DNA from 2 places in the Marinobacter sp. VGCF2001 genome. Region 2 is predicted to be linked to the other one. Evidence: riboswitches for the same ligand, from Rfam matches in the RefSeq annotation. Region 2 holds a riboswitch; the other holds the start of a gene.

Region 1 (3,408 bases), on a different contig from region 2:
ACAGGCTGCGGGTATTCACCTGCACATCCCGGCGAACGGTGTTCAGGTCTTGCTCCGCTGCTGTAACCAGCGAACGTTGCTGGCGCACGCCGGCCTGGGTGCCGCCGCCGGTGTACAGGGGAACATTGAGCTCCAGGCCAATAACACCCTGGGTGCCTTCCTGCTGAGTGGATTTGGCGCCATCCAGTTCCGATTCGCCATAGGATGCCACCAGGTCCAGCGTTGGCATATGGCCAGACTTGGCGACCTTCAGGTTGGCTTCACTGGCATTTAACTGGAACAGTGCGGCCTGAATAGACCAGTTCTGGTCGAGCGCAGTGGCCTCCCATTCGCTGGGGTTCAGTGGCTCCGGACGACCAAGCGGGAAGTTCTCCCGCAGATTCTCAAGGTCTTCGGCGTATTCGCCGGTCAGTCGCGCCAACTGCTCGCGGGCTACGTTCAGCTGGTTTTCTGCCGCAATGCGCTGGCTCTTGCTGTCGTCATAGCTGGCGCGGGCTTCATACACTTCGGTAATGGCAATCAAGCCGACATCGAAGCGCTCCTGGGCCTGTTCATACTGGCGCTGGATTGCCGCTTCGGTTGCCCGGGCGGTGGAGACGGTGTCTTGCGCTCGCAACACGTTGAAATACGCGGTTGCAACGTCGAGGATCAGTTGCTGTTGGGCCAGATTGTACTGGGCCTGGGCCGCTTCGGTCTGAAACTGGCTGGCGTCGTAACGGAACCAGTTATCCGCACGGAACACCGGCTGTGTCAGCTGTACGCCGTAATTGAACGCTTTATAGCTGTCGCCGGGGCCATTCTTGGCATCGAAGTCCGTGTGGTTCCCTTCAGCGAACGCGCCGACCTGGGGTAGCAAACTACTTTTGCTGACATCGCTGGCCGCCTGCTGCGCCTGAAACTGTGCCAGGGCGGATGCGATACCCGAGTCATACGACAGCGCCTGTTCGTAGGCATCCACGAGATCCAGAGAAAAGGCCGGCTGGGCCGCCAGCAAGGTGATCAATCCTGGAAGTAAACGTTTCTTCATTATCGCTCCTGAAAACTATCTCCGGGCATCCGTGATCTGGACACAGGTATCGGTAGGCCGTCGCGCGGGTCGCGAGCATCCTCGCAACCGTGACCCAAAGGTATTGGTGGACCATTATGGACAATAATCGTTCCCGTCTCTACACTTGAGAAGCTCACTCACTTTGTGGGCCAGACAGATTATTTATCGCGTCTTGACGGGGTGCTGAATCACCATGAACCGGTGATCGGCTGAGATTGCAACGCAGAACCCGCGACCTGATCCGGATAATACCGGCGTAGGGATTAAGGCCGTACGAATCATGCCAAAGCCGCATTTATGCGCAGTGTCGGCATGGCTCCGTCATACGCGACCCGACCACTCAATTAACGGGAGCAGACGATGACGGACCTTCCTTCCTACCTGAGCGATTCTGCGCAAGTAGATTCTGCAGCAATCAAACCATTACCAAGCTCACGAAAGATATACGTGCAGGGTAGCCGACCCGATCTTCGCGTGCCAATGCGGGAAATTACAGTGAGCGATACCCCCACGGACATGGGGGGCGAAAAAAATCCTCCGGTGATGGTGTACGACACCTCCGGCCCCTATTCCGACCCCGAAGCGACGATAGATTTGCGAAAGGGCCTGAAACCACTGCGCCAGGCCTGGATTGAGGAACGGGGTGATGTTGAGCAGTTGCCTGAATATACGTCGGAATTCACCCGCCGGCGGATGAAAGACCCGCAGCTGGACCCACTGCGTTTTATGGATGAGCGCAAACCACTGCGCGCCAAACCGGGCAAGAACGTCAGCCAGATGCACTATGCCCGCCAGGGCATCATTACGCCCGAAATGGAATTCATCGCTATCCGGGAAAACATGAAGCTGCAGGACGCCCGTGAAAACGGCCTGCTGGCCGACCAGCATCCGGGCCAGTCATACGGCGCCAACCTGCCGCCGGAAATTACCCCTGAGTTCGTGCGTGAGGAAGTGGCCCTTGGCCGCGCGATCATTCCTGCCAACATCAACCACCCGGAAACCGAGCCGATGATCATTGGCCGGAACTTCCTGGTGAAGATCAACGGCAACATCGGCAATTCCGCTGTCAGCTCGTCCATCGAAGAAGAAGTGGAGAAACTCACCTGGGGCATCCGCTGGGGCTCAGACACGGTGATGGATCTGTCCACCGGTAAAAACATTCACGAAACCCGCGAGTGGATCATCCGCAACTCGCCGGTACCGATTGGCACCGTGCCCATTTACCAGGCCCTGGAAAAAGTCGGTGGCGTGGCCGAGGATCTGACCTGGGAAATCTTCCGGGATACCCTGATCGAGCAGGCCGAGCAGGGCGTGGATTACTTCACCATTCATGCCGGCGTGCGCCTGCACCATGTGCCGCTGACGGCCAAACGGACCACCGGCATCGTCTCCCGGGGTGGTTCCATCATGGCCAAATGGTGCCTGGCGCACCATAAAGAAAGCTTTTTGTACGAGCATTTCGAAGACATCTGCGAAATCATGAAGGCCTACGATGTCTCCTTCAGCCTCGGCGACGGCCTCCGCCCGGGTTCCATTGCCGATGCCAACGATGCCGCCCAGTTCGGTGAACTGGAAACTCTGGGTGAACTTACCAAAATCGCCTGGAAGCACGACGTTCAGTGCATGATCGAGGGCCCCGGCCATGTGCCGATGCACCTGATCAAAGAGAATATGGATAAACAGCTCGAATGCTGTGACGAAGCGCCGTTCTACACCCTGGGCCCGCTGATCACCGATATCGCACCGGGCTACGACCACATCACCTCAGGTATTGGTGCGGCCATGATTGGCTGGTATGGCTGCGCCATGCTCTGCTACGTCACACCCAAGGAGCACCTGGGGCTCCCCAACAAGGACGATGTGAAAACCGGCATCATCACCTACAAAATTGCCGCTCACGCCGCCGATCTGGCGAAAGGGCATCCGGGAGCCCAGGTTCGGGACAATGCGCTTTCCAAGGCCCGTTTTGAGTTCCGTTGGGAAGACCAGTTCAACCTTGGCCTCGATCCTGACACCGCCCGGGCCTATCACGATGAAACCCTGCCGAAAGAATCGGCCAAAGTGGCGCATTTCTGCTCCATGTGCGGCCCCAAGTTCTGCTCCATGAAGATCTCCCAGGAAGTGCGGGATTACGCCGCCGAGCACGGCATGGATGAAGTCTCCGCCATCGACGCCGGGATGCAGGAAAAATCCCGGGAGTTTGTGGATGCCGGCAGTAAGCTTTACGACAAGGTGTAGGCGGCCGGGGCTCGGCATTTACTGAGCCCTGAAGCACTCGGTGGGCGGGGTGTTAACTTGCACCCCGCCCCGGCTCCCGCTATCGTTCAAGGCCGAATATGACGCCGGGATGACCGATGCCA
Region 2 (3,408 bases):
CGGGCCTCCAGAGGATCTACGTGTATTCTGAAGGATAAAGGCGACAAAGTGTGTCGTTAACAGTGTCTGGTGCCCGGGGTGTTTAGGGTTTGGTTCTGGGTGCCAGGGTTACGGAGCTATGCGGGCAAGTCCACGTTCAAGCGTGGAGGCTATCTCTTGCCGCAGCCACTCAGGCTCCAGAATATCGCAATGAATCGCCTGCGCTATGGCCGAGATACTGTCCTGATTAATAAGATGTGCGTAACCTGCGTACTGCATGATTTCCCTGTCTTCCGCCGGCCAGAACTTTATTTACACTAACTACACTTTATTTACACTTTTCATGATCTCACTAATATTTTTTACAGGCAAAAACGGGCACTCATTTCACCCAACCCGCTTGCCCGCGATAAGGCAGGCGCGAGTCGGCGCAAATGCGGAAACACTACCGATTGATCCGACCACCTGAGCGGTCAAAATCGAGGCTAAAATCGCTGAGAGATACGGACAATAACGAAAAAACGTTCGCGGTATGTTCACGGGAAAGACGCCGGTTATTTTCCGAAATCGTAACCAACTAAAAATAAAGGGAAAGAAATGGAGGCGCGGGTCGGAATCGAACCGGCGTACACGGAGTTGCAGTCCGCTGCATAACCACTCTGCCACCGCGCCGGGTAAGCCGTTTCGGGCTCTGCTCTCAGGGGGCGTGAGAGACTTGGAAATTGGAGCGGGAAACGAGATTCGAACTCGCGACCCCAACCTTGGCAAGGTTGTGCTCTACCAACTGAGCTATTCCCGCTCTAAGTCACCGAAGCAATGCCCCGACAACGGATGCGTATTCTACGGATTACGGTTGTTTCGTCAATACCTTTTTTCAAGTTTCTGTTTTTACTTCAATTGTGAGCAAATTTTAGCCACACATTCCAAGCCCTGTCATTTAGGGTCAAGTCCCGCTTAACAGGATCAACTTAACGGTGTGTTTCGTTCTTTTGGCTCAGAATCCCTGGCACATCATGATTCAGTGAGGCTGCGTTTTATGTCCCCCCGTTTTCTTTCCTTCATTATGCTGATGGCTCTCTCTTCCGGCTTGCTTGCAGAGGGCTGGGTTCCCGCGCAGGTCAGCCCGGAACGAACCGGCATCAACACGTTTGTCCGTTCGGTGCCAGATACACCCATCAAGCAATTTCGAGGTGTGGTTGAAACACACCATTCCATTGTGACGGCTCTGTCAGTAATCGACGATATTTCGCTCTGCCCGCAATGGATCTACAACTGTCAGGAGGCCAACTACCATTACACTCCAGAGGGCGAACGTCTGCTCTGGATGGAATTTGATGGTGTCTGGCCGGCGTCAGTCCGGGATGTGGTTATGAAATCCGTGTTTATTCAGCCAAAGCCTGGTAGTGCCGTGACCGTTCGGTCTACAGGCCGGCCAGAGGCCGCACCGGTTCAGGCAGGCTATGTTCGCATTCCCATGCTGGATAACCGTTTTCTTGTGGAGCCTCTCGCGGATGGCTGGATACGCATTACTTTTACGACCCATATGGATCCGGGTGGCCTGGTTCCGGCCTGGATCGCCAATATTGTAGCCACCGATGCACCTGTCCGAACCCTGGAGGGCCTGAAACGGATGATGGAGACAGCGCCCTACCGGGACTATTCGGTTCAGACACCGCCAGCGGAGCTTATGGAAAAGCACAACTTACGATTCCCGGCCAGCGGCTCCTGATACCGCTCCGGTTTGCACGCTATTGCCCACTTTCCCTGAAACAATTCCGGGCGGCGCCCTGGCCGTGATAACATCGACATCACTCAACGGGGTGCCTGCCAAGGCTGAGACCATACCCGCGGAACCTGAACCAGCTCGCACTGGCGTAGGGATTGAGTCACCACCAGACTGTGGTGTTCGCGGAGTGGTGCCCCGGCAACTGATCTAGGGGCCATTCTATGATTTCGCGTCTGATTCCAGCCATGTTTGCCGTTTTTCTGCCTGCCCTCGCCGCAGGCAACGAATCCCCCGTGTTGAATGTTTATACCCACCCGTCTTTTGCAGCTGAATGGGGCCCAGGGCCGGCCGTAAAGGAAGCCTTTGAAGCCGAATGCCAATGTACGTTGAACTACACCGTTCTGGACAGTGGTGGCGACATTCTTCAGCGCTTGAGGCTGGAGGGAAGCTCCACACCGGCAGACGTCGTTCTGGGTCTGGATACGGGCACCATGGAAACCGCGCGGCAAACCGGTCTTCTGGGCCGCCATGAGCAGTCACTGGAAAATCTTGCACTTCCGGTAACCTGGAATGACGACGTCTTTGTGCCCTACGACTGGGGTTACTTTGCGTTTGTCTACGATACCGAGCAGCTGCCGGAGCCACCGGCCAGTCTGGAAGCACTCATCAATGCCCCTGACGACCTGAAGATTATCATTCAGGACCCACGCACCAGTACGCCCGGGCTGGGCCTGCTGCTGTGGATGCATTCGGTTTACGGGGATCAGGCTGCCGAAAAGTGGCAGCAGCTCAGCGGCAAGATTCTGGCCACAACCCAGAGCTGGAGCGACGGTTACTTCTCGCTGTTCATGAACGGTGAGGCCCCCATGATTCTGTCTTACAGCACCTCGCCCGCCTACCATATGGCGATCGACAAAACCGATCGCTATCAGGCCGCACAGTTTGAAGAGGGACATTATCTGCAGGTAGAGGTCGCCGCCCTGGTGGACAGCTCGGGCAACAAAGACCTGGCCAGAGCCTTCCTGGACTTCATGCTGACTCCGGATTTCCAGCGCCACATTCCCCTGAAAAATGTGATGTATCCCGCCATTGAGCTGGGTGATGAACTGCCTGAGGTATTCAGCAAGCTCATCGAACCAACAAAAGCGTTGTACATAGACCCAGCTGAGGTTGCATCTGATCGCCGCCAGCTTGTGAATGACTGGCTGAATGCGCTAACGCAGTAACTCGATGCCAATCCCTTACCAAACCGCTCCGCTCAGTCATCCACGCTGGCAACTCTGGCCTGGCCTGTTGTTTGGTGCCGGCCTGTTACTGCTGGTGGTCCTCGGTATGGGGAGTTTGTTGCGGCAGGCCGGCGGACTGGACATCGGCGCGATACTCTCAGGCTCGTACTTCCAGAGTGTGGTGCGCTTTACCCTGTGGCAGGCTGTGTTATCAGTTGCACTGAGCCTCGCCATTGCGCTGCCGGTAGCCGCCGCCCTCGCCCGCTATGCCCGTTTTCCCGGCCGCTCGGCGATTTTGCGCTTGATGGAATTAAGCCTGGTGTTGCCCACCATCGTGGCCGTGTCGGGCCTCATCGGCGTTTTCGGTCGCCAGGGCTGGGCGACCGGGCTTCTCAACGCCTGGTTGCCCGGGAACGGCTGGAACCTCTACGGGCTTAACGGCATTCTGCTTGCCCATGTATTCTTCAATGCCCCGCT

Evidence for each region. Region 2 has a riboswitch for thiamine pyrophosphate ahead of thiB (thiamine ABC transporter substrate binding subunit). Riboswitches for the same ligand answer to the same signal wherever they lie in the genome.
Region 1: linked by a shared signal. The riboswitch ahead of thiC (phosphomethylpyrimidine synthase ThiC) and the one ahead of thiB (thiamine ABC transporter substrate binding subunit) in region 2 are both predicted to bind thiamine pyrophosphate.

Annotation. Positions count from the first base shown of each region.
Region 1 covers NZ_JBNFVX010000009.1:47,826-51,233, reverse strand. The annotation lists gene ACP2AU_RS10415 (TolC family outer membrane protein) at 1-1,027, opposite strand, end outside; TPP riboswitch at 1,215-1,328, shown strand; gene thiC (phosphomethylpyrimidine synthase ThiC) at 1,409-3,286, shown strand; gene ACP2AU_RS10405 (NUDIX domain-containing protein) at 3,403-3,408, shown strand, end outside.
Region 2 covers NZ_JBNFVX010000006.1:140,783-144,190, reverse strand. The annotation lists tRNA gene ACP2AU_RS08785 (tRNA-Cys) at 578-651, opposite strand; tRNA gene ACP2AU_RS08780 (tRNA-Gly) at 703-778, opposite strand; gene ACP2AU_RS08775 (START domain-containing protein) at 1,016-1,708, shown strand; TPP riboswitch at 1,786-1,877, shown strand; gene thiB (thiamine ABC transporter substrate binding subunit) at 1,927-2,931, shown strand; gene ACP2AU_RS08765 (thiamine/thiamine pyrophosphate ABC transporter permease ThiP) at 2,936-3,408, shown strand, end outside.